One region of the Streptomyces sp. NPDC051051 genome, then DNA from elsewhere that is predicted to be linked to it. Evidence: riboswitches for the same ligand, from Rfam matches in the RefSeq annotation. Region 1 holds a riboswitch; each other region holds the start of a gene.
The links. A riboswitch is a leader RNA that binds a small molecule or an ion and turns the genes downstream of it on or off. The one in region 1 is predicted to bind cyclic di-AMP.

Region 1 (7,699 bases):
GGACCTTGTCGCCCAGCTTGTCGGTGATGACCTTCCAGCCGGCCCAGTCGTCCTCGTACAGCGGGTCCTCGATGGAGACCAGCGGGTACGCGGAGACCAACTCCTCGTAGTACTCGGTCATCTCGGCGGCCGAGCGGGACTTGCCCTCGAACTCGTAGACGCCGTCCTTGTAGAACTCGGACGCGGCGACGTCGAGCGCGAGCGCGATCTGCTCGCCGGGGACGTAACCCGCCTGCTTGATGGCCTCGATGATGAGGTCGAGCGCGGCGCGGTTGGACTCCAGGTTCGGGGCGAAGCCGCCCTCGTCGCCCAGGCCGGTGGACAGGCCCTTGGTCTTCAGCACCTTCTTGAGGGTGTGGTAGACCTCGGCGCCCCAGCGCAGGGCCTCGGAGAAGGACTCCGCGCCGATCGGGGCGATCATGAACTCCTGGATGTCCACGTTGGAGTCGGCGTGCGAGCCGCCGTTCAGGATGTTCATCATCGGAACGGGCAGCAGGTGCGCGTTCGGGCCGCCCAGGTAGCGGAAGAGCGGGAGGTCGCTGGCCTCGGAGGCGGCGTGGGCGACGGCGAGGGAGACGCCGAGGATGGCGTTGGCGCCGAGGGAGCCCTTGTTGTCGGTGGCGTCCAGGTCGAACATGGCCTGGTCGATCAGGCGCTGCTCGGTGGCGTCGTAGCCGACCAGCTCGGGGCCGATCTGCTCGATGACGGCCAGGACGGCCTTCTCGACGCCCTTGCCCTGGTAGCGGTTCGGGTCACCGTCGCGAAGCTCGATGGCCTCGAAGGCGCCGGTGGAGGCGCCGGAGGGGACGGCGGCACGACCCGTGCTGCCGTCGTCGAGGCCGACCTCGACCTCGACCGTGGGGTTGCCTCGGGAGTCCAGGATTTCCCGGGCTACGACGACGTCGATGGACGGCACGAGCATCTCCTTCTTGGGATGTGACGCTGGTTGTGCGGGGCACGAGCGGGCCGTGACGAGCCCTTGCTGAGCCTTGCGACTAGAGCCTAACCGCCTCGGGGCGTCGGTCGGCCGACCGACCGTCCCGTGGACAGGGAGACGGTACCCATTGTTTCAGCCCGGAACAAAGAGGGTGGCCAACAGAAGGCGGCGAACGGGAAAAGAAAACCCCGCCCGGGTGCGTACGGGGGAACACGCACCGGGGCGGGGGGACCGCGGGGACGGGGGCTCCCTCACGAGGCCCTCAGCGTGACGGGCTCGGCTGCGAGGGGGCTGTGGTCCGGCCGGGAGCCGGATGTCACTTCAGGTGCAGCTGCTGACCCGGGTAGATGAGGTCGGCGTCCTGGACGATGTCCTTGTTCAGCTCGAACAGCTTGGCCCAGCCGCCCTCGACGCCCTGCGCCTGGGCGATGGAGCTGAGGGTGTCGCCCGTGACGACCTTGTACTCGCCGTCGCCCTTCTCGACCTTCTTGCCGGTCGGGGTGGTGACGGTCTTCTGGGACTTGGCCGCCGGGCGCTCGGCGGAGCGGGAGGCGCTCTGCTTCTCGGTGGAGCGGGTGGTGGTCTCCGAGGAGGAGGAGCCGGCCGAGGAGCCGCCGGTGGACGAGCCGGTGGAAGCCGAGCCGCCGTTGTACGCGGCGCCGGACAGGCCCACGCCGCAGACCGGCCAGGCACCCTTGCCCTGGCCCGCGAGGACCTTCTCGGCGATCTGGATCTGCTGGGACTTCGAGGCCTTGTCGGCGGTGCCGGCGTACTGCGTGCCGCCGTACGCGGCCCAGGTGGAGGCGGAGAACTGCAGGCCGCCGTAGTAGCCGTTGCCGGTGTTGATGGACCAGTTGCCGCCGGACTCGCACTGGGCGACCGCGTCCCACTCGGAGGCGGTGGCGGCGGAGGCGTTGCCGGCCGCCATCAGCGGGGCGGCGATGGCGACACCGGTGACCCCGGCGAGCGCGGCGGCGCGGGTGGCCTTGGACGGACGGCGGTGCTTGCCCTTGGCGGAAAACAGCATGGTGGATCCCCTCACCGACGCCTGCGAGGTGAGCTGTCGGGTTCGGGCCGTGTGAGTTGCCCGGCCACTCCCGTCCGGGAGCACTGCTCCCGGGGAGGCGTGGCTTCACCCCGAGCCGTTCCGGTCAGCCGACCGTTACGGCACTTACCTTGGGTCCCCCGCTCCTGCCTACGGCGCTTGACGCGACGACTGTTCCCGGGCTGCCACTGGCAGGATTCGGCGTTGCGACAGCCGGGGCTCGGATTGCCGAGCGGTCACGACCGTAGACACGCGCTCGGCCGAATTTCAAAGACGATCACGCCTTCTGAGACTCATCCCACACTTTGATCAAAACGGACATTCAGCGCGAAGTGTGACGTGAACTCCCGCTGCTTTTCCCGTTTTTCCGCCCTATTCCACCCCTGTGTCGAGCGTCTGACCGGGGGCGATGTTGTTCGGGTCGGCGCCGATGGCGTCCCTGTTCTCGGCGTAGAGGGCGCGCCATCCGCCGTCGAGGTCAAGGGAGTCGGCGATGGAGACGAGGGAGTCGCCGTCGCGCACGACGTAGGTGCCCACCGCGCTGCCGGAGGTGCCCGCGGCGTGCCGGCCGGAGGATGCGGTGGTGGTGCCGTCCGGCACGACCTCGTCGGCGGAGGTGCCGCGGTGACGGCCGGAGGCGAGGGAGCCGGTGTCGACGAGGCTCCAAGAGCCCGCCTCCTGGACCGACTTGTCCGAGTCGTCCACTTCGGGGGTGGCCGTGGGCGAGCTGCCGTCCGCTCCCGAGGTGCCCGCGTCCGCGGCCGTCGGCACATCGGACTTCGAGGAGCTGTCCGGCTTACCGGAGGAAGAGGACGAAGCGGACGGAGAGGTCTCGTCCGTGGCATCCGGGGAGGATTCGGTCGACGGGGAGGACGATGCCGTCTTGCCGTCCGAGGAGTCCGCGGAGCCCGAGGAGTTCGAGGAGCCGGACGACCCCTTGGACAGGTCGGACAAGCCGGACGACACGGAGGAGCCGGACGGGTCGTCCGCCACCCCGGTGTCCAGGTTGCCCGCGCCGTTCTCCTTGCTGAGCCCGGACGTCAGCCCGCAGGTGCCCCAGGCGCCGACGCCCCGGTCGGCGAGGACCTTCTGCGCGACGGATATCTGCTGGTTGCGACTGGCCAGGTCGGGGCGCTCGGCGAAGTCGAGTCCGCCGTAAGCCTCCCAGTCGTCCTGACTCAGTGCCAGACCGCCGTACTCGCCGTTGCCCTGGTCGGCACTCCAGGAGCCGCCGGACTCGCACTCCGCCACCGTGTCCCACACCGTGCCGTCGGCCGCGCTCGCGCCGGTGGCGCCGAGCAGCGGGATGGCGATCGCGGAGCCGGTCACGCCGGCCGCGACGAGGAGGGCCGGAGCCTGGCGGGGGCGCCGGTGTCGACCGTTCCCGGAGAGCATGCAAGGGCCTTTCTCGAGACAGCAGTGCTTGCGCGGGCCGCGAAAGGGGGGCGCCGCGCTGACAGGTGAACGTATCGGCAGACGATCACTTGTCACAAGTTAATGCCGCGCAGATCACGTGAAGATCACAGAAGTGAGGAATGGTCACTTCTGCTTCGCCGTCCGGGCACATAACGGATGGTCAGCGGACGGCTGCGGGGGGTTCACCGGAAACGGCCGGGCCGAACCGCACGGGCAGGGTGCGCAGTCCGCGCATGATGAGACCGCCGCGCCACCTCAGGTCGGCCGGGTCGGCGTCCAGTCGCAGATCGGGCAGCCGGGTCAGGAGGGTGGCCAGCGCGGTCTGTCCCTCCAGGCGGGCGAGGGGGGCGCCCAGGCAGTAGTGGATGCCGTGGCCGTAGCCCAGATGCTGGTTGTCGCGGCGGGACAGGTCGAGGACGTCCGGGTCGGCGAACCGCTCCGGGTCCCGGTCGGCGGCCGCCAGGACGACGAGGACGGCGTCGCCGGGGGCGATGTCCTGCCCGCCGACGGTCAGGGGCTCGGTGGCGAACCGCCAGGTGGCGAGTTCCACCGGGCCGTCGTAGCGCAGGAGTTCCTCCACGCCGGTCGCCAGGAGGCCGCTCTCGCCCGCGGCCAGGGAGTCCTGGAGGCGGGCGCGCTGCCCGGGGTGGGTCAGCAGGGCGTAGGTGCCGTTGCCGATCAGGTTGACCGTCGTCTCGAACCCGGCGAACAACAGGATGAAGGCCATGGCGGCGGCCTCGTTCTCGGTGAGGTGCTCACCGTGGTCGGAGGCGCGGATCAGACCCGAGAGGAGGTCCTCGCCGGGGGCCGGATCCGCGGGAAGCTCCAGGCGCTTGCGGTGGATGAGGTCCAGGAGGTAGCCGCGCATCTTCTTCACCGACCGGGCGACACCGCCGCGCGGGCCCCCGCCGTGCCGGATCATCATGCCCGCCCAGTCCCGGAAGTCGTCCTGGTCCTCGCGGGGAACGCCGAGCAGGTCGCAGATGGCGTAGATGGGGAGCGGGAAGGCGAAGTCGTGGATGAGGTCGGCGGTGCCCCGCTCCGCGAACCGGTCGATGAGCCCGTCCGTCAGCTCCTGCACGCGGGGCGCGAACTCGGCGACCCGGCGGGGCGTGAACGCCTTGCTGACGAGGCGTCGCAGCCGGGTGTGGTCCGGCGGGTCGATGTTCAGCAGATGCGTCATCAGCTCGGCCTTGCGCTCACCGGGGATGCCGGTCCTGCCTCTGGCGTGCGCGGGCTCGTCGTGGTGCGCCGGGTTCTTGCTGAGCCTCTGGTCGGCGAGGGCCTGCTTGGCATCGGCGTACCGGGTGACCAGCCAGGCCTCCACACCGCTGGGCAGCCGCGTGCGGTGCACGGGCGCGTGCTCGCGGAGCCAGGCGTAGGCGGGGTAGGGGTCGGTGGCGAACTCCCAGGTGAACAGGGCTGGCGCGGACGGCTCGGGTGCGGGCTGCTGGGTCACTCCCCGACGGTAACCGGGACCGGGCGACGGCCGCGCCGGCCCGGCGCGGCCACGGCCCGCGGCTGCCGCATCGCGGGGTCCCGACGGGCCGCCGCCCTACTCCCCCACTCCTTCGGCCGAGCGGATCGCGTCCCGATAGGTGCGGGCCGCCGCTCGCAGGGCAGCCTCCGGGTCCACGCCCTCCGCCTCCGCGCGGGCCGCCAGGGCGAGCAGTTCGTAGCCGATGCCCTCCGCCGCCGGGAGCGGCACCTCCAGGTGCGCCGAGCGGACCCTCGACGCGAGCTTCGCCGCCAGGGCCAGGCCCGGCTGGTGGAGGGGGATGCCGTCGGTGACCGACTCGCGGCGCTTCTCGACCGCCTTCGTGCGCAGCCAGTGCTCCTTGACCTCCTCGGGGGTGGTCGCGGTGGCGTCGCCGAAGACGTGCGGGTGGCGGTGGATGAGCTTGGTGACGATCGTGCCCGCGACGTCGTCGACGGAGAACGGGGCCTCCTCGTGCTCCTCGGCGATGCGGGCGTGGAAGACGACCTGCAGGAGGACGTCGCCCAGTTCCTCGCGCAGTTCGTCGCGGTCGCCGTCCTCGATGGCCTCGACGAGTTCGTACGCCTCCTCGATGCCGTACTTGGCGAGGCCCTGGTGGGTCTGCCGGGAGGACCAGGGGCACTCGGCGCGGATGCGGTCCATGACCTGCACGAGGTCGAGGAGGCGGGCGCCGGGGAGGTCGTAGGAGGCGGGGAGCAGTTCCAGGTCGGGCATGGTCACGCGGCCGGAGCCGGCCAGGCGGGCCAGGCCGTCGGTCAGGGCGGGCTCCCCCTCGCCGGTCGCCACCACGACGACCGTGCGGCCGCCGGCGCAGGCCGCGAGGAGGTCCTCGGCGGTGGGGGCGGTCTCCGCCACCGCTATGCCGGCCTCGCGCAGGTACGGCAGCTGGGGATGGGTGCCGTCCGCGCACATCACCCGGTCGGCCTCGCGCAGCGCCTGCCAGGCGGGCCAGGACAGCAGGCCGGGGGCGACCCGGTGACTGGTGGTGAGCAGGACGACGCGGCCGGGGGCCGGGGCGCCTTCGGGACTCGTTTCGTTCACTCCCCGAACGTAACCCAACCCGCCGACGGCCCCCGGCCGTGCCGGACGGTCAGGCCGTCTGCGGGGGCTGGGACGCCGTCGTCACGTCGCGGACCCACGGTGTCCTGGCGTCGACGCGGCTGACCTTCTGCACGTCCCAGTCGCCGTAGCGCGGGTTGAGGTCGACGTCGAGTTCCTTCGACGCCTTCGACAGGGCGTTCCAGAACTCGGGCCGGCTGGTGTCGGTGCCGAGCTCCGTGGCGAGTTTCTGGGCCTCCAGCTGGAGGCGGAGGTTCTCGTCGAGGCGCTGCGGCGGGATGCCGTACTGCTGGAGCCAGGTGGTCTCCAGGCCCTTGGCGCCGCCCGCCTGCTGCTCCAGGCCGGCCCGCATCGCCTGGACCTCCTTGCGGCTGACGGTGACGCCCGCGTCCTCGGCGGCACGGTGCAGCACCCGGTCGAGGACCATGCCGTGCAGGGTGTCGCGGGTGAGGGTGCCGGTACGGGCGATGGCCTGGGCGTACTGGGTCTCGTCGGGGACGGCGGCGCGCTGCGCCTCGCGCACCTCGCTCACCCGGCTCTCCAGCTGCGAGACGGTGATCCGCTGGCCGCCGACGACGGCCGCCGCTCCGGGATGGGCCTCGTTCCCGCAGGCCGTGAGGAGGGGGCCCGCCACGACGATCGCGGCGGACAGCAGGAGCGCGGTGCGACGACGGCGGTGCAAGGAAGCCTCCCGAGGAGATTGTGCGGCGGTGCACAAAGTCTTGCGGTGATCGATGGTAGGCAGTGGTGCGGCTGGGGCCAACCCATTGGACCAACGATTCACCGGGACTTCGGGCACCGCCGCGCCCGCACCCGTACGGGGTCAGCCCACGAGGGCGACCGGGGCGTCCCACGCGTCGCGGTCCACGGTGATCGTGTAACCGCCGCGGGTCTCCTTGCTGTTGACCATGTACTGGTGGCCGCGGCTGTGGTCGGTGTACTGCGTCGCGGCCCACGGCCAGTCCGCGGTGGTGGTGTTCTGCTTGTCCCACAGCGCGTACCAGAGGTTGCCCGGCAGGTCCGTCTTGTTCGTCGCGGTGGCGATCGCCTTGGCGCTGGAGCTGCTGAAGCCGTAGTAGCCGGCCCGGTAGGTCTTGGCGCGCAGGGTCTTGGTGAAGGAGCGCACGTAGGTGAGCACGGCGTCGTTGCACGCCTTGTTCGTGATGTCGTACGGCTCCATGTCGAGGTAGATCGGGCTGCCGGCCTTCATGCCGAGCGCGGCGGCCCTGGCGACCGCGTCCGCGGCGTCGGTGGCGCCGAGGGAGGCGGCGGTGGCGGCGCTGATCTTCTCGGGGCTGGTACCGGTCTGGCAGGGCGGCTGGGCGCCGACGTAGAGCGGGATGAGCTTCCAGCCGGCCGCGTCGACCGACTTCACCCAGGACGCGGTGAGGTTGGCCTGGGTGCAGCCGCGGTTCTTGCCACCGATGTACACGGCGGCGGCGCCGTAGAAGCCGTCGCTCTTCCAGGCCTTCATCGCGGACAGCGAGGGCGCGGTGCAGGTGTCGAAGGCGCGGCCGGTGTAGGTCTTCTGGGCGGGCCAGGTGGTGGCCGCCATCGACGTCTGCGCGGCGATCCCGGCCCCGGCGAGGACGGCGGCGCCGGCCACCCCCCACGTGATGTACCTGCGTCTTCTGGACTGCCGGTGCTCGGCCATCCCCACCCCATCGTTTCGTCTGCGCGCGCACGGCCCGGTCGTGGCGTACGCGTGTGCGCAGGTGCGTGCCCCCTAAATCGAACGCACGGT
Region 2 (7,699 bases), on a different contig from region 1:
CGCACCGGCAGCAGCCGGGTGGACGTCGTGGGGCACAGCCTCGGCGGGCTGATCGCCCGCTACTACGTGCAGCGGCTGGGCGGCGACGCGCGCGTGCGGACGCTGGTCACGCTGGGCACCCCGCACGCCGGGACCCGGGTGGCGCCGTTGGCGAACGCCCACCCGATCGTGCGCCAGATGCGTCCCGGCTCGGAGGTCATCGAGGAACTGTCCCGGCCCGCGCCCGGCTGCCGTACGCGCTTCGTCAGCTTCTGGAGCGATCTGGACCACCTGATGGTGCCGCTGGAGGCCGCCCGCCTCGACCACCCCGATCTCCTGGCCGAGAACGTGCAGGTGAGCGGCATCGGCCACCTCGCCCTCCCCGTGCACCCGGCCGTCGCGACCGGTATCCGGGACGCCCTCGACGGAGACGGCGCGGCGGCGGACGCCACGCCCGGCGCACCCGGTACGCCGGGAGCGCACACCGGCGATCTGACGGTCGCCTGAGAACAACCGTCCGGACGACCGGAAAGCATCACAAGCGGCCCGCGATCGGACGTTCAGCGCCACTTTCGGTCACGAAGAGACACGCGGTGGCATAACGGCCTCTCCGCGCGGCCGACTTGACGGGCCCGCACCGCACCGGGACGACCGCCGAATTTCGAACGAATTTCGAACATAGAGCCAAACCCGCGCCCGCCCTTCCCCGAAACCCCACCGAATGCCCCTTTCCCGCGGGCATGAAACCTGCGGAAGATTGTCGCGCCCGCATACCGCCGGGTACAGTCGCCGCACTGCTCTGGCAGCCCCTGTTGTGCTCTGGCAGACCCTGTTGTCTAGGCGAGAGAGAAGTTGGTGGACGACCGTCACCCGTCGGGGACCATGACCACCCCGGCTCCGGCTTCCGACGCCGAACCGGCGCACCAGGCGTCGTACGGCTCCCCGGAAGCCCAGTACGGCGACTTCACCACGTACCACGGCTACGACTCCGGCACCTACGACACCGGCGCGCACGCCACGGGACACTTCACGGTCGACCCCCTCTTCGGCGACATGCCGGGCGAGGCCGCACCGCCCGCACCGCCCGGGGTGTACGACGCCACGCAGTGGTCCACGGGCAGCCACCAGATCCTGAACCACGACCCGTACGCGGCCCAGCACCACGCCGCCTACGACACGGGCGCCTACGACACCACCGCCTGGTCCACGGACCAGCAGCAGCTGTCGGGCATCCCGCCGCAGGCCACAGCGGCCGACGGCGGCTGGGGGTCCCCCCTCGCGGAGAGCGACACCGGCACCTGGCGCACGCCCGACGGCACCGACGCCCCCGCCGACCCCACCCAGCAGTGGGAATGGGGCACGCAGACCTTCGACACCGGCGCCTACGACGCGACCCAGTGGAACTCCGACGGCGGCGAGGCCACGGAGAGCGGCGACGAGTACGGGCGACCGGGCGAGGCCGCTTTCGACCAGCAGACCGAGATCCCCTTCGACCAGCAGGCCACCGCCACCTTCGAGCAGGTCGGCCGCGACGACTCCGGTCCCGGCGCCGACGGGTCGGCCGATGCCGCCCCGCTCCTCCTCGACGACCAGGAGGAGGCCGTCCCGGCCTCGCTCGGACGGGCCGCCACCCGCAACGCGAACCGCTCCCGGCGCCGTACGCCCGCGCGGCGCTCCGCGCTGCTGACGGTGGCCGTGCCCTCGGCGTGCGTCATGGGCGTGGCCGGTATCGCGGCGGCCTCCGTGGGCACCCTGACCGGTGGCGACGACCAGGACACCACGGCGTCCGCCTCCGAGGCGCAGGCGGTGAAGCCGTCCGCCGCGAACGACAAGCTGGACACCCAGCTCCAGACGCTCACCGCCGAGGCCGACGCCTTCGCCGACCGGGCCAGCCGCACGCAGGAACGCATCGACCTCAAGGCGCAGCAGGAAGCCGAGAAGAAGAAGGCGGCGGCGGAGGCGGCCCGCAAGGAGCGGCTGCGCCCCAAGTACGCGCTGCCGGTCGGCAACCACGGCCTGAGCGCCTACTACGGCCAGTCCGGCATCAACTGGATGTCCCAGCACACCGGCATCGACTTCCCGGTGTCCTACGGCACCACCGTGATGGCGGCGACCGACGGCACCGTCCGCACCCAGTGGAACAGCGCCTACGGCAACATGATGATCGTGACGGCGAAGGACGGCACGGAGACCTGGTACTGCCACCTCTCCAGCTACCGCGTCGCCTCCGGTACGACGGTGAAGGCCGGCGACTCCATCGCGTACTCCGGGAACTCCGGCAACTCCACCGGACCGCACCTGCACTTCGAGGTCCGGCCGGGCGGAGGCTCCGCGATCGACCCGCTGCCGTGGCTGCGCAGCCACGGGCTCGACCCGACGTAGCCCCCTCGACTCCGCGATGAGCCCCCGTCGTCGACCCGACGCCGGGGGCTCATGTCGTGCGCGCTACAGCTTCTCCACCGGCGCGTAGCGCAGCAGCAGCCGCTTCGGCTTGGCCTCGCCGAAGTCGACCGTCGCCTCCGCGTTGGCGCCGGTGCCCTTCACACCGACGACGGTGCCGAGGCCGAACTGGTCGTGGGTGACGCGGTCGCCGACGGCCAGGGCGATCACCGGCTTCTCCGCGGTGCGCCGCGTGGCGAAGCCGGACGCGCCGGCCGCCGAGGAGCGCGATCGGGACGACGACAGCGAAGCCGCCACCCCGGACACCGGGCCGGAGGACACGGGCGAGGTCGCCCCCGTCCGCTTCCAGTCCACGTGCACGGCCGGGATCTCCTCCAGGAACCGCGAGGGCGGGTTGTACGACGGCTGCCCCCAGGCGCTGCGCAGCGCCGAGCGCGTCAGGTAGAGCCGCTCCCGCGCGCGGGTGATGCCGACGTAGGCCAGGCGGCGCTCCTCCTCCAGCTCCTTGGTCTGGCCGAGGGCGCGCATGTGCGGGAACACGCCGTCCTCCATGCCGGTGAGGAAGACGACCGGGAACTCCAGGCCCTTGGCGGTGTGGAGGGTCATGAGCGTGATGACACCGGAGCCGTCCTCGCCCTCGTCCGGGATCTGGTCGGAGTCGGCGACCAGCGCGACCCGCTCCAGGAAGTCGGAGAGCGAGCCGGTCGCCTCGCCCTCGCCGGACTCCTGCTCGAACTCCAGGGCCACGGCGGCGAGTTCCTGGAGGTTCTCGATACGGGTCTCGTCCTGCGGATCGGTGGAGGCCTGCAACTCGGCCAGGTAGCCGGTGCGTTCGAGCACGGCCTCCAGGACGGTCGCCGGTCCCGCGCCAGACTCGACGACCGTGCGCAGCTCCTCCATCAGCGTGTTGAACCGCTTGACGGCGTTCGTGGAGCGCGCGGCCATGCCGTAGGCCTCGTCGACGCGCTTGAGGGCCTGCGGGAAGCTGATCTTCTCGCGCTGGGAGAGGGCGTCGATCATCGCCTCGGCGCGCTCGCCGATGCCGCGCTTGGGCACGTTGAGGATGCGGCGCAGCGGGACCGAGTCCTCGGGGTTGGCGAGGACGCGCAGGTAGGCCAGGACGTCCCGGACCTCCTTGCGCTCGTAGAAGCGGACGCCGCCGACGACCTTGTAGGGCAGGCCGACGCGGATGAAGACCTCTTCGAAGACGCGGGACTGGGCGTTGGTCCGGTAGAAGACGGCGACGTCACCGGCCTTGGCCTTGCCCGCGTCCGTGAGGCGGTCTATCTCGTCGGCGACGAACTGTGCCTCGTCGTGCTCGGTGTCGGCGACGTAGCCGGTGATGCGCGCACCCTCGCCCGCATTGGTCCACAGGTTCTTGGGACGGCGGGACTCGTTGCGCTCGATGACGGCGTTGGCGGCGGTGAGGATCGTCTGGGTGGAGCGGTAGTTCTGCTCCAGCAGGATCGTGGTGGCGTCCGGGTAGTCCTCCTCGAACTGGAGGATGTTGCGGATGGTCGCCCCGCGGAAGGCGTAGATCGACTGGTCGGCGTCGCCCACGACGCACAGCTCGGCGGGCGGCAGGTCGTCCGCGTTCCGCGGTACGTCCACCGGCTGTTCGACGGAGCCGACGAGCTCCCTGACCAGGGCGTACTGGGCGTGGTTGGTGTCCTGGTACTCGTCGACGAGGACGTGCCGGAAGCGGCGCCGGTAGTGCTCGGCGACGTCGGGGAAGGCGCGCAGGAGATTGACCGTCGTCATGATCAGGTCGTCGAAGTCGAGGGCGTTCGCCTCGCGCAGCCGCGACTGGTACATGGCGTAGGCCTGCGCGAGGGTCTTCTCGAAGCCGTCGGCGGCCCGGGCGGCGAAGTCCTCCTCGTCGATCAGCTCGTTCTTGAGGTTGCTGATCTTGGCGCTGAAGGACTTGGGCGGGAAGCGCTTGGGGTCGAGGTCGAGGTCGCGGCAGACCAGGGCCATCAGGCGCTTGGAGTCGGCGGCGTCGTAGATCGAGAACGACGAGGTGAAGCCGAGCCGCTTGCTCTCACGGCGCAGGATGCGCACGCACGCGCTGTGGAAGGTCATCACCCACATCGCGTTCGCCCGCGGGCCGACGAGCTGCTCGACGCGCTCCTTCATCTCGCCCGCGGCCTTGTTGGTGAAGGTGATCGCGAGGATCTGGCCCGGATGGACATGCCGCTCGGCGAGGAGGTGGGCGATGCGGTGGGTCAGCACGCGCGTCTTGCCCGAGCCGGCACCGGCGACGATGAGCAGCGGGGTGCCGGAGTGGACGACGGCCGCGCGCTGGTTCTCGTTGAGCCCCTCCAGGAGTGCCGCCGCGTCGATCGGGGGGCGCGGGGCGCCGTCGCGGTAGTGGGTGTCCCGGTCCGGCGGCACGTCGAACTTCCCGCCGAACAGATCGTCCGGAACCGGTTCCGGAGAGTGATCGTCCTCGGGCGGTGGCGGGGGTTCCTCGTCGTGGCCGCGGGGGGCCTGGAGGTCCGCCAGGAAGCTGTCGTCAAAGAGGCTGCTCATCGCTCTCCGAGTCTAGGCCGCCCCACCGACAACCCGAGGCCGTCCGGGAAACATCCCGACCCCTCACCTTCCGGCGCCCCCCTTGCACCGTCGGTGACCGCGGACGGCAAACCGTCCGGAGGTCACGAAAATGTATCGGGCATATCACCCACCAACCTTCACAGGGGGCACACCAGTTGGCTACCGTGCCGGGCAGGCCGCTCGACCCCTTCCGGCGAACCTCGCCGGGCCGCGCGGCCTCCGCCGAGTCCGGTGCGCCCCGCGGCAGCCGGAGCCGGGGACCCACCGAGACCTTGGGGTGAATCGGCTCACTCCCCTCCGGGGAGGACGAGCCGTAGGGCAACCCTTCCGAAGCATCCTCGCCCGAACCCGACAGCTAACCCGGTAGGCGGAAACTGGAAGGAGTCGCCTCCCTTGGCGTCGCAGCACCGCAAGCCGCGTCCCGCGAGCACGCGCATGGCAGGCATCCGTACGCCCGCTCTCGCCACCGCCGCCCTCACCTCGGTGGCCCTGCTCTCGCAGACGGCCACCGCCGCCCCCTCCACCGACGACAGGCCGAGCCTGGAGGAGGTCGAGAAGAAGGTCGACGACCTCTACCGCCAGGCGGAGTCGGCCACCGAGAAGTACAACGCCGCCAAGGAGAAGGCGACCAAGCAGCGCAAGAAGGTCGACACCCTCCTCGACGACGTCGCGCAGCGCGCGCAGAAGCTCAACGACGCGCGCGAGGAGCTGGGAACCTACGCCGCAGCCCAGTACCGCACCGGCGCCTCCGCCCCCGACACGGCGACCCTCCTGCTCGCGGACTCCCCGCAGGACTACTTCGACCAGACGCAGCTGATGGGGCGGGTGACCGACCGCCAGAAGGGCGCGGTCGACGACTACTTCGCCGACCAGGCGGAGACGATGAAGAAGCGCCAGGAGGCCTCCCAGAGCCTCCGGACGCTGACCGACTCGCAGAACGACCTGAGGACCGCCAAGGCCGCCGTCCAGAAGAAGCTCGGCTCCGCCCGCGCGCTGCTGTCGCAGCTGACGGCCGAGGAGAAGGCGCGACTGGCGAAGATCGAGGAGCGGAAGCGGCAGGAGGCCGCCCGCAAGGCCGCCGAGCTGGCCGAGCAGCAGGCGGCGCAGACGGCGGCCGCGCAGCAGGAGAGCGCCGGCGCGTCGGATCCGGCGGGCACCGGCACGTCGACGCCCTCGTCGTCCCCCTCCACGTCCACGGACTCCTCGTACGCCACCAAGGCCGAGAGGGCGCTGGCGTTCGCCCGCGCGCAGATCGGCAAGCCGTACGTGTGGGGTGCGACCGGTCCGGACTCCTACGACTGCTCCGGTCTCACCCAAGCCGCCTGGAAGGCCGCCGGCGTCTCCCTGCCGCGCGTCACCTACGACCAGGTGAACGCCGGCACGACGGTCTCCCTCTCCGCCGCGCAACCCGGTGACCTGGTCTTCTTCTACGCCGACGTCACCCACGTCGGCATCTACATAGGCAACGGCATGATGATCCACGCCCCGAAGCCCGGCGCGTACGTGCGCGAGGAGTCGATCTACTACGACGGGGAGTCGTCGATCCACAGCGTGGTGCGCCCGGCCTGACGGGAGTGCCGCGCGCGGGGGCGGGCGTCGTCCTGCGCCCCCGCGCGCGTCCTGGGGAAACCTCCGTACGCTCCCTGGCATCGGCGGCGTGCCCCGCACCGGACGCGCCGCCGGGTGACCGTGTTCCCCCTGGGATGACGGCGGTGGCGACGCTGTGGGTCGCCGTCGTCGGCGTGCCGTGGCTGCAGGGCTCCGGGGAGGTGCTGCTGTGGGTCGCGGTGGCGGCGTGGCCGGCCGTCGCGGCGGGCGCGGTCGCGGACGGGCGGGCGTCGCTCAGGTCCAGAGCACCGCGATGAAGACGTTGGCCACGGTCAGCAGGCCGACCAGGCCGAACAGGGGCTTCTCCACCCGCTCGTCGTCCCGCTTCACGTAGACGAGGCCGAGGATCACGATCAGCAGGGCCAGCTTCACCCCGATCTTGATGTTGTTGACCGCCTGGTCGTCCGCCTGGTTGAGGCCGACCAGGATCACGCCGGTGACCAGCATCGTCGCGGCACCGTGCAGCATCGCGGGGACGAAGCGGGCCGTGCCCTGCCCCATCGCCTTCAGCTGCGTGAGGAAACCGCCGAGCAGCGCGGCGATGCCGACGATGTGCAGGCCGACGAAGAGGTGGATGAGTAGGTCCATGAGGCCGGATGCTAGCCACCGGGCCGGACACCTCCCGACACCGGCCCGCACCCACCGCCCCCTCGGGCACCTGCGCGCCGCATAGCAGCGTGCCGCTCCGGGGCGCCCCGGATTCACCGCATCGGTCGGCCCGCCGCGTGAAGTCGACGACCTGGGACCGGCGGTAGGGCCACTTCCGGTCACCCGGCAGTCCGCTCCTGTCACTTCCGTACATCGCGTCACCGGACCGGCCCGAACGGGCTTAGCGTCCTCCCCCAGGTGACCGGCTTCCCACCGCCGCCCGGCCCGGGGCGGCAGCCGGACACCACCGCCGAGAGTCCGGCGGCGTTCCGCTCCCCCGTGCGGGCGTCGCCGGGCGCGTCAGCCGCACCGCGCGGCCGTGCGTCCGCTCCCCCCGGCGGCCGAGGCCCGTCCCCGCGGCCCCGGTCCCCGGCGGCCGTACCGACGAGGCGGTCGACGAAAGGACGTGCAGTCCCACGTGGCAGCGCACCGCAAGCCCCGTCAGCGTTCGGCCGGCGGCCACACGGCCCGCGCGGCGGCGACCATCGCCCTCGCCGGTGTGGCCGGCGCG
Region 3 (7,699 bases), on a different contig from region 1:
CGGTCGATCCGTGACCGGTCTTCGCCGCACGGCGCGGCCGTGTCCCGATACCCGATCGGCGACACGGCCACCTCCGGCTATGCTCGGGGAGGCAACATCGCCTGGGCCCTTAGCTCAATTGGCAGAGCAGTGGACTTTTAATCCATTGGTTGTGGGTTCGAGTCCCACAGGGCCTACCAGAGAGCCCCCGCACCGGAGTCTTCCGGCGCGGGGGCTCCGGCGTTCCCGGGGACCGGTCGGCCGTTGACGACGACCTCGGCCGCGTTGCCGGTCGGGCCGGCGGCGATCACCACGGCGGTGCCGGTGGGGGCCGGGGACGCGGGAACGCCGGATCTCACAAACAAATGTGAGTTCTCACATTCAGATGATAGAAATGACCTCATGGGAGTCGCCGACCGTCTGGACCTGACCCTGCGGCTCGTCCAGGGAGCCGCGGGGCAGGTGTCCGTCGCCGAACTCGCGCAACGGCTCGGGGTGTCCGAGATGACCGTCCGCCGCGACCTCGACGCGCTGGAGAAACAGGGCCTGGTGCGCCGGGTCCACGGCGGGGCCGTACCCGCGCGGGCCCGCGAGGAGGGCGCCGGTTTCGACGCGCGGGAGGCGTGGCAGGGCGCGACCAAGGACCGGCTGGGCGCGGCCGTCGCCGACCTGGTGGAGCCGGGGACGCGGGTGCTGCTGGACGCCGGGACCACCACCGTGCACGTGGCCGAACACCTCGCCGCGCGCGGGCCGTTGACGGTCGCGGTGCTCAGTCTCCAGGCGGCGGTACGGCTGGCCGACCGGCCCGGCGTCGAACTGCTGGTCGTCGGCGGCCGCTCGCGGCCCGGCGAGCGGTCCCTGGTGGGGCCGCTGGCACTGCGGACCCTGGAGTCCCTCGCCTTCGACCTGTTCGTCATGTCCATCGGCGGGGTGCACGCCGGGCACGGCTGGTCGGAGTTCTCGCTCGACGACGCGGCCGTGAAACGGGTGGGGCTCGGCCAGGCGGACCGCACGGTCGCGGTGGCCGACGCGACGAAGCTGGGCGTGCGCGCCTTCAACCGGGTCGCCCCGCTCGACGCCGTCCACGCCTTCGTCACCGACGGCGCGGCGGCCGGCCCCGACACCCACCCCGCGGGCCCGGAGACCCTCCGGGCGCTGCGCGAGGCCGGCGTGGAGACGCTGCTGGTCTGAGCGCCGGTCCACCGCTGGTCCAGGACGTCCGTCCGCCCACCGAGCCGAGGAGTGAGCCCGTGTCCCACCCGCCCCTGATGATCCTCGTCGCCGGCCCGTACCGTTCGGGCACCGGCGACGACCCCGCGAAGCTCGCCGCGAACGTACGGGCCATGAACGAGACCGCCCTCGTCCTGTTCCGGGCCGGGCACCTGCCGGTCACCGGCGAGGCGCTGGCACTGCCCCTGCTGGAGACGGCGGGCAGCGGCGGTCCCGGCGACCCGCTCTTCGACGAACTCTTCCACCCCGTCGCCGAGCGACTCCTGGACCGCTGCGACGCCGTCCTGCGGATCGGCGGCCCCTCACCGGGCGCGGACCGGATGGTGGAGCGGGCGCACGCGCGCGGCAAGGACGTCTACGCGGACCTCGCCGACGTGCCGGCCGCCGGCGGCACCCGATGACCGCCCCGACGGGCCGGCCGGGCATCGACGTCCCCGACCCCCGCGGCCGTACCGGACTCGACCGCCAGGGCCGCGACCTGACGGGCAACGCGCGCGTGCGCGTCGTCGACGTCGAGGTGCTCGCCTGCGACTGGTCGGTGCTGCGCCGCACCACCTTCGACTACCGGCACGGTGACGGCCACTGGAGCCGCGAGCGGCGCGAGACCTACGACCGCGGCGACGGCGCGACCATCCTGCTCTACGACCCCGACCGGCGCACGGTCCTGCTCACCCGTCAGTTCCGGCTGCCCGCGTACGTCAACGGCCACCCCGACGGCATGCTGCTGGAGACCGCGGCCGGACTGCTGGACGGCGACGACCCGCGGGAGGCGGTCCGCCGCGAGGCGGTGGAGGAGACCGGCCGCACCGTCCACGAGGTCGAGCACGTCTTCGACGCCTTCATGAGCCCCGGCTCGGTCACCGAACGCCTGAGCTTCTTCGCCGCCCCCTACGACGGCTCGGCGCCCGGCGTGGAGCGGGCCGGCCTCGCGGCCGAGGGGGAGGACATCACGGTCGTGGAACTGCCCTTCACCGAGGCGCTCGCCCTGGTCCGCACCGGCGGGATCGCCGACGCGAAGACCATCATGCTGCTCCAATGGGCGGCGCTGGACGGGCCGTTCGGCCGGAGCCGGCCGGCGGGGGAGAGCCGGTCGCGTCCCGACTCGTGAGTTCGGTGGACTCGGTGCGTTCGGTCAGGTCGGCCAGGGGCAGGGTGTGCCGGGTCGTCAGGACCTTGGCCCGCAGGTAGCGCACGTTGTGCGGGGTGGTGAAGACGCCGGTGGGCACGCGGTCGCGGACGTCGACGCCCCGTCCGCGGAGCTGCTCGGCCTTGTCGGGGTTGTTGGACAGCAGGTCCAGCTCCGTGACGCCCAGGGCGCGCAGCATCTGGGCGGCGGCGGTGTAGTCCCGGGCGTCCTCCGGCAGCCCGAGGGCGGCGTTCGCCTCGTAGGTGTCGAGGCCCTGGTCCTGGAGGGCGTACGCGTCGAGCTTGTTGTAGAGGCCGATGCCGCGGCCCTCCTGGCGCAGGTAGAGCAGGATTCCGCCGCGGTCGGCGATGCGCTCGACCGCCTCGCGCAGCTGCGGGCCGCAGTCGCAGCGGGCGGATCCGAGGACGTCGCCGGTCAGGCACTCGGAGTGCAGCCGGACGAGCGGGACGGGGCCGGGGTCGCCGAGGACGACGGCGACGTGCTCCTGGCCGTCGGCGAGGCCGTGGAAGGTGACGAGTTCGGCGTCCACCGAGTAGCCGTCGTGGAAGCGCAGCGGTACCCGGACGCGGGCACGCCGGGTGGCGGCGGGGGTGTCGAGCATGCGGGTTCTCCGGGTCCGGGGGACAGTGCGCACGGCTTCTGCTTCAGATTTGAAGCAGATCTCCTGTTCGTGACCCTACCGCATGCTTGAAATTTGAAGCAATGGAATGGTGCGGTGGCTCACGGGCGGGGCCGTCGGCTCACGACGCCCCGGAACAGGGCGAGGAGCGCCGGCGCCACGGCGGATCCTCGGGCGCGGCCTCGCCGCCGCCTCCCTGGAGACCCCGCGCGACCTGCGTGAAGATCTCCTCCAGCTGTCCCACCTGCTCGGGCGTGAGCCGGTCGAAGAGCAGGCCGCGCACGGTCTCGACGTGACCGGGCGCCGCGCTCTCCAGGACCGCCATGCCCGCGTCCGTCAGGACCGCGACGCTTCCCCGCTTGTCCGACCGGCAGTCCTCGCGTCGCACCAGCCCGTCCTTCTCGAGCCGCGTCACGGCGTACGTCAGCCTGCTGCGGGTGGCCTTCAGGTGCTCCGCCAGGTCGGTCATGCGCAGCCGCCGCTCCGGCGCCTCGGAGAGGTGGGCGAGGATGGAGTAGTAGGCGTGGGGCATGCCGGCCTCCTGCTGGAGCTGCCGGTCGATCGCGTCCTCCAGGAGGAGGTATCCGGCGATGTACGCGCGCCAGGCGCGCTGCTCCTCGGGGGAGAGCCAGCGGGTCGTCATGCGGCCAGTGTAGTTTTGTTTCAAACTTGAACCAAGCCCGTCCGGGTCACCGCCCTCGCACCGGGCACCGCCGTCCACCGACCCCGAGACGGGCCCCGCCGTGCCGCCGGACCCCGTCCCCGCCCGTTCACCGACCCCGACCCCGGAGAGACCCGCGCCGATGCCGTACCCGTACGTCCTGCTGTCCGCCGCCGTCTCGCTCGACGGCTACCTCGACGACACCGGCCCCGACCGGCTGCTGCTGTCCGGCCCGGCCGACTTCGACCGGGTCGACGAGGTGCGGGCCTCCGTCGACGCCATCCTGGTCGGGGCCGGCACGATCCGCGCCGACAATCCACGCCTGCTGGTCAACTCGCCCGTCCGCCGCGCCGCCCGGGTGGCCGCCGGGAAACCGGAGTACCCCCTCAAGGTCACGGTCAGCGGGACCGGCGAGCTGGACCCGGCGGCGCAGTTCTGGCACACCGGCGGGGAGAAGGTCCTCCTCACCACCGACGCCGGTGCGGACCGCGCCCGTGCCCTCGGCCTTGCCGCGGACGTCGTCCCGCTGGGCCCCGGCCTCGACTGGCGCCGGCTCCTGGAACACCTCCACGACGTGCGGGGCGTGCGGCGCCTCATGGTCGAGGGCGGCGGCACGATCCACACCCAGCTCCTCCAGGAGGGCCTCGCCGACGAACTCCAGCTCGTCCTGGCCCCCCTGTTCGTGGGCGACCCGGACGCGCCCCGGCTGTTCGGCCCCGGTGGCTATCAGGGCGGACGCCTGCGGCTGGTGGGGACCCGGCGCATCGAGGACGTGGTCCTCATGTCGTACGAGCCCACCGCGCCCGGTACCGGGCCGCTGCCCGCCGCCGCCGACCGGCACTGGCTGGCCCTCGCCTGCGAGCTGGCCGTCGCCTGCCCGCCGTCGCGGACCGCGTTCAGCGTCGGCGCGGTCGTGGTGGCGGCCGACGGCACGGAGCTGGCGCGCGGCCACTCCCGCGAGGCGGGCGATCCCGTCGTCCACGCCGAGGAGGCGGCCCTCGCCAAGATCGACCCCGCCGACCCCCGGCTGGCCGGCGCGACCGTCTACAGCAGCCTGGAACCCTGCGCCCGGCGCTCCTCCCGGCCGGCCCCGTGCGCCCGTCTCATCCTCGACGCGGGCGTGCGCCGGGTCGTGACGGCCTGGCGGGAGCCGGACACCTTCGTCACCGACGCCGACGGGAGCGGCCTGCTGGCCGCGGCGGGCGCGGACGTCGTCGTCCTTCCCGAGTACGAGGAGCAGGCGAAGGCGCCCAACGGCCATCTGCTCCGCCGGACCCCCTGACCGGTCCTCCGGGGCCGACCGTGGTTCTGAGCGTCCCCCGCGTGGCGTAGACTGGTGTCACACCGACGCGGGGTGGAGCAGCTCGGTAGCTCGCTGGGCTCATAACCCAGAGGTCGCAGGTTCAAATCCTGTCCCCGCTACTCAAGGCCGAGGGCCGGAATCCTGATCACGGGATTCCGGCCCTCGGTGCGTCAGGGCGATCCTTCCCGTCACGGACGGTGAACGCCTCGGAGCCCTGCGCATAACATCTGAGTCACCATCAAAACCCCGGTGACCGCTGAACCGTTCGGGCGGCCGGTCAACTCGCCCGTTTTTCATCGGTCCTGGGCTGAAAGTCCAGGCCATGAATGTTGTTGATCAAGCCGAACGGCTTGGAATCCCGCCCCCGCGTCTATTAACGTTCGATAACGCAGCGCGGTCGTCCCAGCCGTCACAAGAGGCGGCTCCGCGCGCACGCGTCGAATCCCGCAAGGGAACCGGGGAACCACCAACTTGGGGTGAATCGCGCGGAAGCCGCCGTACAGTCACGGCCGGTATACGCGCGTAGGAGACCTTCCCGCTCCGAACCCGTCAGCTAACCCGGTAGGCGACGGAAGGAAAGGAGCACGCCCGCGTGGCGTCCAACCGGCCTGCCCCAGAAGCCCCCGCCGTGCCCGGCCAGCAGACCTTCGGCTACGGCACCTACCGTACCGACGAGGGCCCCTGGGAGGAATGGAACCCCACCGCGGACTCCGTTCGTCCGGTGCGCGGCAAGCACCGCGTCGCCAAGCAGCGCGGCGGACTCGCCCGCAGCTCCACCGTTCTCGGCGTCGGCGTCATAGCCGCCGTCGGCGGCGCCGGCATGGCCAGCGCCAACACCGGCAAGTCGCCCGTCTCCATCTCCATGCCCGACCTCCCCTCGGTGGGTTCCCTCATCTCGGACGACGACACCCCCGAGGAGACGGCGCCCGCGCTCAGCACCTTCGGCGCCTTCGGCACCGAGGCCGTCGCCGCCGACAGCGCCGACAGCGGTGCCGACGCCGGAGAGGCGCTGCGCAACCGGATCATGGCGCAGGCCGAGTCGCAGCAGACCCAGATGGAGACCAAGGCGCAGGAGGCCGCCGAGGCCGCCGCGGCCAAGGCCGCCGCCGATGCCGCCGCCAAGGCCGAGAAGGAGGCCGCGGCCAAGGCCGAGGCCGCCAAGAAGAAGGCCGCAGAGGAAGCCGCCAAGAAGGCGGAGGCCGAGCGCCTCGCCGAACTGGCCAAGCAGTACGCGCTGCCGACCTCCTCGTACACCATCACCTCGACCTTCGGTCAGGCCGGCGCCTACTGGTCCTCCGGGTACCACACCGGCCTCGACTTCGCCGCCCCCACCGGCACGCTCATCAAGGCCGTGCACAGCGGCACCATCACCTCCGCCGGCTATGACGGGTCGTACGGGTACAAGACCGTGCTCACCCTCGAGGACGGCACCGAGATCTGGTACGCCCACCAGTCCTCCATCGGCGTCAGCGTCGGCCAGAAGGTCGCCACCGGCGACATCATCGGCCGCGTCGGCGCCACGGGCAACGTCACCGGGGCCCACCTCCACCTGGAGGTCCACCCCGGCGGCAGCAGCACCGGCATCGACCCGGCCGCCTGGCTCCGGGACAAGGGACTCAACCCCTGAGAAGCCGCCGGAGAAGCTCCCCGGCGACCCGGACTCCGCCGGGTGCCCCGAGAGTCTCCTCGGGATCCCTGCCGGTCCCTGAGAGTCTCCTCGGGGCCCTGCCGGGTCTCCCGAGGTCTTCCGGGAAGTGTCACGGGGGTCGGTGAGGTCTACGCCCGGATGTTTCCCGGATGTTCGTGAACCCTGGCCGGAGGCGCGGAATGCGCGCCTCCGGCCAGGGTGTTGTCATCGGACATGACGTCCCTGCGCAAGCTCGGCTCCTCCGGCCTCGAGGTCTTCCCGCTCGCCCTCGGCGGCAACGTCTTCGGCTGGACCGCGGACGAGGAGGCCTCCTTCGCCGTCCTCGACGCCTACGCGGCCGCCGGCGGCAACTTCGTCGACAGCGCCGACTCGTACTCGTCGTGGGCCCCGGGCAACAGCGGCGGTGAGTCCGAGACCATCATCGGCAGGTGGACGAAGGCGCGCGGCAACCGCGACGACCTCGTGATCGCGACCAAGGTGAGCCAGCACCCCGACCACCAGGGGCTGACCGGCGCCAACATCAAGGCCGCCGCCGACGCCTCCCTGCGGCGCCTGGGCACCGACCGCATCGACCTCTACTACACCCACTTCGACAAGCCCGAGGTGCCCGTCGAGGAGATCGTCGGCGCGCTCGACGACCTGGTGAAGGCGGGCAAGGTGCGGCACATCGCCGCCTCCAACATCTCGCCCGGACGCCTGCGGGCCTCACTGGAGTTCTCCGACCGCGAGGGCCTCGCCCGCTACGTGGCGCTCCAGCCGCACTACAACCTGGTCTCCCGCGACACCTACGAGGGCGGACTCCAGGACCTGGTCGCCGCGTCCGGCCTCGCCGCCGTTCCGTACTACGCGCTGGCGTCCGGCTTCCTCACCGGCAAGTACCGCCCCGGTACGACGGTGGACAGCGCTCGCGCCCAGGGCGCCGCCAGGCACCTGGGGACCGAGCGGGGGCAGAAGGTGCTCACCGCCCTGGACGAGGTCGCCCGCGCCCATGACGCCGAGGTCGCCACGGTGGCCCTGGCCTGGCTCGCCGCCCGGCCGACCGTCGCCGCCCCGATCGCTTCCGCCCGCACGGTGGAGCAGCTCCCGGCGCTGCTGGCGGTGGCCGACCTGAA
Region 4 (7,699 bases), on a different contig from region 1:
CGCCGCCGAGGGCGACCTGGCCCATCTGCGCAAGCTGCTCGGCCGCCGGACGACCGCGCTGCGCCGGCTGCGGTCGGCGGTGCGCTGGTACGCCCCCACCGGGCCGGCCAAGGGCTGGCGGCTGTGGATCGAGGGCTGGGCGGTGTCGCTGCGCGAACCCGCGCTGCGGGAGGTCGCCCGCGATCTCGACCGGCGGTGGAAGGCGGCGCTCGCCGAGGTGATCGCGGAGGGGGTGGCCGCGGGCGAGTTCCGCTGTCCCGACCCGGCCGGGACGGCCCTGCGCCTGACGGCCCTCCTCGACGGCCTCGCCGTACAGCTCACGTCCTACGACGGCGCAGTGTCCCGGAGCCGCGCGCAGGAGTGGGTGGAGGAGGCGCTGACCCGGGAACTGGGGATGGCGGGACCCCAGGATCGCTGAAGCCGTACCGGCCGGGTCCGCGCACCGGCGCGGCCGGCCGCTCCCCGGGAACGGCCGGTCGCGCCGGTCGGCTCACGCCACCGCGGCGATCCGCATCTTGATGTCGTCGGGCGAGAGGATGCCCTTGGCGGTCACGTGGTCGCCCGAGGACTCCCCGCGCAGCCGGCGCCCGATCCACGGCACCAGGTACTCGCGCGCCCACTGCACGTCGTCGCGCCGGATCTCGAGGGTGCCGCGCGGCGGGAGCTGCGGCCAGGGCTGCTCCGGGTCGGCGGGCACCTCCAGGCCGAGGACCTGACCGGCGCGCAGCGCCACACGCGTGTGGCCCTCCGCCCCGAGGTGGAGCCGGTCGCCGTCCCAGGCCCGCCGGTCCTGGATGGACTTCAGGGACCACAGGTCGAGGACCGGGCAGCCGTACCGGTCGGCGACGGCGCGCACGTGTCCGTTGTAGGTGGCGATCTTGCCGCGCAGGTGCTTGAGCACGGGGACGCCACGGGTGTCGAACCCGGTCGTCACCATCACGGTGCCGGCCACCGCGGCGAGGGCCGCGATCGCCCGCTCGAAACGTTCGGCGACCTCGTCGGGGTCGGTGCCGGGCCGGAGGATGTCGTTGCCGCCCGCGCAGAAGGAGACCAGGTCCGGTGCCAGCTCGACCGCTCGCGGAAGCTGGTCCTCCACGATCTGGTCGAGCAGCTTGCCGCGCACCGCGAGGTTGACGTACCGGAAGTCGCCTTCGGGCCGCCGGTCCGCGAGGAGTACCGCGAACCGGTCGGCCCAGCCGACGAACCTCCCGTCGGGACCGGGGTCGCCGACGCCCTCGGTGAAGCTGTCCCCCACCGCCACGTACGACCCGATCACTGAGCTGTCGTCATTCTTCGAATCGTCTGCCACAGCCGTTCATGATTCACCTTCGAATGTGACTTACGCGACCGTAGGCAGGGGTTGACGGGCGGTGAGATAAGCCACTCCTAAAGACTTGGCCAATGTGGGAATAAGGCCCTCGTCACCCGTGTCGGTGCAACGACCACACCCGGAAGCCGTCGATCCGGAAATGGCTCCAGGTGGTGCGGAAGGCGAAGTGCCCGGCGGTGTACGGCTCCGGGTCGGTGTGGTCGAAGACGAGCCGCCCGTTGTTCCACCAGCGGACGGTCGAGCCGTCGGAGACGATGCGGACGTGGTGCGGCGCGTTCGGCACCAGCAGCGGCTCGGTGTAGTCGGACAGCAGCGGCCGCTCCCCCGCCCGGCCGACGTAACGGCGCAGCCGGGTGGTGGTGTTGCCGTTGGCGCCGTAGCCGACGTAGTACGTCCTGAGGTGGTCGTACTCGGCGAGGGCGCCGCCGCGCGCGGTGGCGAAGAGGTCGTCCGGGGAACGGGCGTCGACGGCGTTCCAGAAGTTGTTGAGGTCCGAGACGCGGTCGTTGACGCCGCCCGCGGAAACCGGGGTGGCCGTGTACTCCAGGACGTACGGCCCTTCGAGCCGCTCCTTGAACCAGATCGTCGCGCCGGCGGGCACGTCGACCTCCAGGGTGCCGCGGGAGGCGGTGACGGTGCCGCCCTTCTCCAGTTCGACGGCCCACTTGCCGAGGCCGCGGCGGAAGTCGTCGTGGGCGATCGGGCGGCGGTGGCGGGGCGCGGCGCTCGCGGCGGCCGCGGGGGCGAGGGCGGCCAGGGCGGCGCCGGCGGCCAGGGCGCCGAAGGCCCTGCGGGTGGTGGTCATGGGATGCGGCTCCTTCAGGGCGTGGTGACGCGGGAGGACGTGAGGCGGACGGAGCGCACCGCGGGAGAAAGCGCTTGCCGCCCTTCCGGTCACTGTGTCCCCACCCCGCCCCGCCTGTCGACGCCCCTGGCCCGCCCGCCACGCAACCGCAATGGAACGATCACGAACGTGCAAGATCGCGCGGGCGCCGGTGCCGTGCCGGTGCCGGTGCGCATGCGGAAACGCCGAAGGCCGGCCCCGGGGATCGGGGGCCGGCCTTCGGCGGCGTGTCGGGCGGGAGGTCGAGCCGTACGTCAGCCGACGGAGACGCCGTGCGAGCGGAGGTAGGCGACCGGGTCGACGTCCGAGCCGTAGTCGGGACCGGTGCGGATCTCGAAGTGCAGGTGCGGGCCGGTCACGTTGCCGGTGGCACCGGAGAGGCCGACCTGCTGACCGGCGGAGACGGACTGGCCGGCCGAGACGGAGAGCGAGGACAGGTGGGCGTACTGGGCGTAGAAGCCGTCGGCGAGCTTGATGACGACCTGGTTGCCGTACGCGCCGCCCCAGCCCGCGGAGACGACCGTGCCCGCGCCGACGGCCTTGAGCGAGGTGCCGGTGGGGACGACGAAGTCGACACCGGTGTGGTACCCGCTGGACCACATGCTGCCGGACATCTTGTACGGGGTGCCGACGGTCGCGCCGGAGACCGGGAGGGCGAAGCCGGTGGCGGCGGTGGTGTTCTCGGCGGCCTGCGTCGTGGACGCCTTCGAGGAGGACGGCTTCGCGGAGTCCGAGGAGGACGACTTCGAGGACGCCGCCGACCCCGAGGACGCCGACGACTTCGCGGTGGAGCCCGAGGGCCGCTTCGACGAGGAGGAGGAACCGGACGAAACGGACGGCGACTTGGCCGTGCCCGTCGCGGCCTTCTTGCCGATCGACAGCTTCAGACCCGGGTGGATCAGCGACGGGTCGTCCCCGACGGCCTCGCGGTTGTCCGCGTAGAGCCGGGTCCAGCCGCCGCTGACGTCCTGCTCGTCCGCGATCTTGGAGAGGTAGTCGCCGGACCGCACCGTGTAGGTCGTGGTGGACTTCGCGGACTTCTGCGCCACGGGAACGGCCTGGACGGCCTTTTCCGGAGCGGCGGAGAGCGCGGAAGCCGCGGAGACCGCCTGCGTCGCCGACTGCGACGGTGCGGCGTGCGCACCGGTGGCCCCTATGAGCGGGAGGGCGAGCGCGGCGCCGCCGGTTCCGGCGGCGGCGATGGAGCGGGTGAAGCGCTGGGGCTTCGGACGGCGGTGCTTACCCTTGGCGGGCATGACGAATTCCTCTCCGGCGCCTGCGAGGTGAGCTGTCGGGTGCGGACTGGAGATGTCCGGCCGCGCCGGGGCGCGGCTGTACCCCTAGCCGTTCCGGAGACCGGAACAGGCGGTACTGCCTGTGGGTCCCCCGCTCCTGCCGTTCACGGGTGAGTGTGCGGGCTCCGGGCGGCGGCAGGATTGGGCGTCCGTCCGGATTGGTCTGGAACGTAAGCGACCACGACGCACGGGGACAAGCGAAGGTTGTGCTCGTCGAGGCTTTCTCTTGATCCCCGGTGGGAGTTCCCGGTCACTTTCCGTGAATCGAGAGGCCGCTTTTCCGATGAACAGCCTTGGAAAACAACCGTATTACGTGAGCATGACGGGCGACTCAGGGTCACGGATATGACGCTGCTCACGTGACAGGCCCCCAGAGCGCCTTATTCCAGAGCGAGTTGGAATGAAGGCTTCAATTCGGACAGAACTCCCAGATGTCGCACGAGCGGATAACCAACACATCAAGGTCACCGTGCGCCGGGTGCGCACCCGACCGGCCCTCCCGGGAGACCTCCGCCGGCGGACCCGCGCGTCGGACCCCCGGTTCGAACAGGGCCGGCGGAGGTCTCGAAGGCCTGGTCGAGGACCCGTTTGCCCCAGGCATCCATGTCGTATGGTCAGGGAAGTGTTCCGGTGGCCACGTCGAGCCGCGCCGGCCGGGACCGACGACCGGGAGGAGCCCCCGTGACGCAGCAGATCCCGTCGACCGAGCCCGAGCTGGCCGGAGTGCGCAACTTCCGGGACGTGGGCGGCCTGCCGACCGTCGACGGCCGGCGGGTCCGCCACGGCGTGCTGTTCCGCAGCGGACATCTCGCGCACGCCACCGACGAGGACGCCGCGTTCCTGGCCTCGCTGGGCCTGCACACGGTCTTCGACTTCCGCAACGCGGCGGACCAGAGGCTGGAGGGCCCGGACGTCGAGCTGCCGGGCGTGCGCAATGTGAACCTGCCGCTCTCCGACCCGGCGGACGGAGCCGAGTTCTGGAAGATGGTCCGCGACGGCGACATCGACCAGCTGCGGGAGATCCTCGGCGACGGCAAGGCGGCCGGCCGGATGATCGCCTCCTACCGCTCGATCATGACGGAGCGCACGGGCGAGCACTCGCGCGTGCTGCACTCCCTCGCCGAGGACAGCGTCCCGGCGCTCATGCACTGCGCGGCGGGCAAGGACCGGGCCGGTCTGTCCATCGCCGTGACGCTGCTCGCGGTGGGCGTGGAGGAGGAGGCGATCCTGGCCGACTACCTGGAGTCCAACGCCAAGCACCGCCGCTACAAGGTGCGCCGCAACGGCACCTCCCCCGAGGCGTACTCCCCCGAGGTCATGGAGCTGCTGAGCCCCCTCTTCGACGCCCGTGCGGAGTACCTCGCGGCCGCGTTCCACACCATCGAGGACACCTGGGGCGGCGTCGAGGCCTACCTGGAGCAGGGCCTCGGTCTGGCCCCGGAGACCCGCGAACGGCTCCGGGAGCGCCTGCTCGACTGAGCGGGCACCCCCGGCGTCCGGTCTCCCCCGCCGTCTACTGCTTGGCGCCGACCTCGAACAGCAGCCAGAGGAACCCGGCGAAGAGGTGCCCCACCGCGATGTAGATGATCAGCCGGATCCACAGGCTCCGGGGGAACTTCTCCTCCATGTCGGTCATGGCGTCTCTCCAGGGGTGGGGCCGAGGCACAGTGCGGCCGTCGGGCTCTGCAACAGGGTGTGGACGAACAGCAGGTCGACCCCGTCGGGGTCCTGGGCGGCGATGCGGTGCGGGGTCAGCGAGTCGAAGTGCGCGCTGTCGCCGGGCCCGAGCAGATGGGTGGCGTCCCCGAGGCGCAGCCGCAGCCGCCCGCGCAGGACGTGCAGCCACTCCTCGCCGGGATGCACCCGCACGATGTCGCCCTGCGAGCCGTGGGGCACCTGCACGTGCAGTGCCTGCATGCCCCGCCCCGGGGCGCCGGACTGCCGGTAGGTCCAGCCGCCCGCGTGGGTGGGCTCCATGTCGGCGGCGCGCACGACGGCGTCCCGGTCGGCGACCGTCTCGCCGAGCAGTTCCGAGACGGTCGTACCGTAGACACGGGCGAGCGCGAGCAGCATCGGCAGCGAGGGCTGGCGCTGCCCGGTCTCCAGCCGGGAGAGGTGGGCCGGCGACAGCCCGGCCGTGCGGGCCGCGGCCTCCAGGGTGAGGGAGGCGCGCCGGCGCAGGGCGCGCAGCTGCGGCGCGACGACGCCGAGGTCGTCCACCGGCCCGGGAGCGGGCCCGGCCTCCTCGGAAGTGGGGTGGCTCATCCCTTCATTCAGCCGGAACTTTGCCTCTGCGGCAAGTTTCTTGCCTGAGAGGCAAAGAGCCCTCGGGGAGGGTCCGCCGGTCGCCCTACCGGTTGGCCACCGCCTGCTTGATCAGCGTCCGGCCGAAGTCCCAGACGAGCCCGCCGCCCTTGTGCGCGTCGTCCATCACCTCGGTGAAGGCGTCCACGAACCGGTCCACCTCCCGCTCCCCCACGACCAGCGGCGGGATCAGCTTGATCACCTCCAGATGATCGCCGGAGACCTGGGTGAGGATGCGGTGCCGCTGGAGCAGCGGGACGACCACCATCTGCGCGAACAGGCCCTTGCGGGCCGCCTGGAGCATGGTCCAGCGGCTGCGCAGCTTCAGCGAGCGGGGCTTGCCGAACTCGATGCCGATCATCAGGCCCCGCCCGCGCACGTCGGCGAGCAGCTCGTACGTGTCGGTCAGCGCCGCGAGCCGGGACTTCAGCAGTTCCCCGGTCGCGCGGGCGTTCGCGACGATCTGCTCGTTCTCCATCACGGACAGCACGGCCAGCCCGGCCGCCATGGCCTGCGCGTTGGACCCGAAGCTCGCCGAGTGCACCAGCACCCGGTCCATGGACGAGTAGACCTTCTTGAAGATCCAGTCCTTGCCGAGCGTGGCGCCGACCGGCACATAGCCGCCGGAGAGCGCCTTGGCGACGCAGACCAGGTCGGGTTCGACCCCCTCCTCGTGCTGGTGGGCGTAGAAGTCGCCGGTCCGGCCGAGGCCGGTCTGCACCTCGTCGGCGATGAGCAGCGCCTTGTGGCGGCGCAGCAGCTCCTGGGCGGAGCGCAGGTAGCCGGGCGGCGCCTCGTGAACCCCCTTGCCCTGGATCGGCTCGACGATCAGCGCGGCCACATCGCCCTTCCGCAGCTCCCGCGCCAGCGCGTCGAGGTCGCCGAGGGGTACGGCGGTGTCGGGCAGCAGCGGCGCGAAGCCGTCCCGGAACCCGTCCTCGCCGTTGACCGACAGGGAGCCCGTGGTCAGCCCGTGGAAGGCGTGGTCGCAGTACAGGACCCTGGGTCTGCCGGTGGCGTACCGGGCGAACTTCAGCGCGGTCTCCACGGCCTCGGTGCCGCTGTTGCCGAAGAAGACCCGGTCCAGGTGCGGGCTGTGGGCGAGGAGCTTCTCGGCCAGCAGTCCGGGCAGCGGCTGGCAGTCGAAGCGGGTGAGGTCGGCGAGCGAGGCGTCGAGGACGTCGTGCAGCGCCTTGCGGACGACGGGGTGGTGGCGGCCGAGGCCCATCACCCCGAACCCGGCGAGCATGTCCAGGTAGTCGTTGCCGTCCGCATCCCAGAAGTACGCGCCCTCGCCCCGCTCGTAGACCTTGTCGAAGCCGATGGTGTGCAGCATGCGCGGCAGCTGGTGGTTGAGATATCTGCCGTGCAGCTCGTAGCGTTCGGCTCCGCGCTCGGCCAGCAGCGCGCCGAGGTCGAACTCCGTGCTCATCGGACCGTCTCCTTGCCGGGGCCGTCGGTCGTCCTGTCGAAGATGCCGCCGGCCGTCCCCTCGGTGGGGCCTCCGGTCGTGTTCCCGACGGCGCCCCGCACCGTCTCCTCGGCCGGGCCGGCAGCCGTCTTCCCGACGGTGCCGCGCGCGTCGCGGGCGGCCAGGCTCGCGCTGATCCGTCCGGCGATCTCGACGGGTGTGAGGCCGATGTCGGCGAGCACCTCGGCCCGCTTGGCGTGGGCGAGGAACTGCTCCGGGATACCGAAGCGCCGGACGGGCACGTCGACCTCGGCGTCCCCCAGGGCCAGGGCGACGGCCGAACCGACGCCCGCGGCACGGCTGTTGTCCTCCACCACGGCGACGAGGCGGTGCTCGGCGGCCAGGCCGGGCAGCGCCGGGTCGACCGGTTTGACCCAGCGGGGGTCCACCACCGTGCAGTCGACGCCCCGGGCCTGGAGCAGTTCGGCGGCACCGAGGCAGGTCGGCGCCATGAC

Region 2: it holds a riboswitch for cyclic di-AMP, as region 1 does, so the genes downstream of both, AB0N31_RS29215 (NlpC/P60 family protein) here and AB0N31_RS07195 (transglycosylase family protein) in region 1, are expected to answer to the same signal.
Region 3: it holds a riboswitch for cyclic di-AMP, as region 1 does, so the genes downstream of both, AB0N31_RS22340 (M23 family metallopeptidase) here and AB0N31_RS07195 (transglycosylase family protein) in region 1, are expected to answer to the same signal.
Region 4: it holds a riboswitch for cyclic di-AMP, as region 1 does, so the genes downstream of both, AB0N31_RS15075 (LysM peptidoglycan-binding domain-containing M23 family metallopeptidase) here and AB0N31_RS07195 (transglycosylase family protein) in region 1, are expected to answer to the same signal.

What each region holds. Positions count from the first base shown of each region.
Region 1 covers NZ_JBFBCB010000006.1:153,186-160,884, reverse strand. The annotation lists gene eno (phosphopyruvate hydratase) at 1-922, opposite strand, end outside; gene AB0N31_RS07195 (transglycosylase family protein) at 1,254-1,964, opposite strand; cyclic di-AMP (ydaO/yuaA leader) riboswitch at 1,968-2,150, opposite strand; gene AB0N31_RS07190 (transglycosylase family protein) at 2,355-3,377, opposite strand; gene AB0N31_RS07185 (cytochrome P450) at 3,559-4,857, opposite strand; gene AB0N31_RS07180 (nucleoside triphosphate pyrophosphohydrolase) at 4,954-5,937, opposite strand; gene AB0N31_RS07175 (SurA N-terminal domain-containing protein) at 5,987-6,637, opposite strand; gene AB0N31_RS07170 (glycoside hydrolase domain-containing protein) at 6,779-7,609, opposite strand.
Region 2 covers NZ_JBFBCB010000048.1:43,307-51,005, forward strand. The annotation lists gene AB0N31_RS29200 (alpha/beta fold hydrolase) at 1-486, shown strand, start outside; gene AB0N31_RS29205 (M23 family metallopeptidase) at 835-2,361, shown strand; gene pcrA (DNA helicase PcrA) at 2,425-4,911, opposite strand; cyclic di-AMP (ydaO/yuaA leader) riboswitch at 5,143-5,318, shown strand; gene AB0N31_RS29215 (NlpC/P60 family protein) at 5,368-6,501, shown strand; gene AB0N31_RS29220 (hypothetical protein) at 6,645-6,797, shown strand; gene AB0N31_RS29225 (hypothetical protein) at 6,775-7,128, opposite strand; gene AB0N31_RS29230 (NlpC/P60 family protein) at 7,607-7,699, shown strand, end outside.
Region 3 covers NZ_JBFBCB010000030.1:138-7,836, reverse strand. The annotation lists gene AB0N31_RS22385 (amino acid permease) at 1-14, shown strand, start outside; tRNA gene AB0N31_RS22380 (tRNA-Lys) at 104-179, shown strand; gene AB0N31_RS22375 (DeoR/GlpR family DNA-binding transcription regulator) at 382-1,170, shown strand; gene AB0N31_RS22370 (DUF4406 domain-containing protein) at 1,248-1,610, shown strand; gene AB0N31_RS22365 (NUDIX domain-containing protein) at 1,607-2,317, shown strand; gene ribA (GTP cyclohydrolase II) at 2,232-2,957, opposite strand; gene AB0N31_RS22355 (MarR family transcriptional regulator) at 3,097-3,618, opposite strand; gene AB0N31_RS22350 (dihydrofolate reductase family protein) at 3,779-4,918, shown strand; tRNA gene AB0N31_RS22345 (tRNA-Met) at 4,985-5,058, shown strand; cyclic di-AMP (ydaO/yuaA leader) riboswitch at 5,365-5,524, shown strand; gene AB0N31_RS22340 (M23 family metallopeptidase) at 5,532-6,566, shown strand; gene AB0N31_RS22335 (aldo/keto reductase) at 6,801-7,699, shown strand, end outside.
Region 4 covers NZ_JBFBCB010000016.1:129,896-137,594, forward strand. The annotation lists gene AB0N31_RS15060 (TetR family transcriptional regulator C-terminal domain-containing protein) at 1-418, shown strand, start outside; gene AB0N31_RS15065 (SGNH/GDSL hydrolase family protein) at 491-1,276, opposite strand; gene AB0N31_RS15070 (DUF6250 domain-containing protein) at 1,422-2,135, opposite strand; gene AB0N31_RS15075 (LysM peptidoglycan-binding domain-containing M23 family metallopeptidase) at 2,429-3,430, opposite strand; cyclic di-AMP (ydaO/yuaA leader) riboswitch at 3,435-3,627, opposite strand; gene AB0N31_RS15080 (tyrosine-protein phosphatase) at 4,151-4,948, shown strand; gene AB0N31_RS15085 (DUF6126 family protein) at 4,983-5,105, opposite strand; gene AB0N31_RS15090 (XRE family transcriptional regulator) at 5,102-5,734, opposite strand; gene AB0N31_RS15095 (aspartate aminotransferase family protein) at 5,820-7,205, opposite strand; gene dxs (1-deoxy-D-xylulose-5-phosphate synthase) at 7,202-7,699, opposite strand, start outside.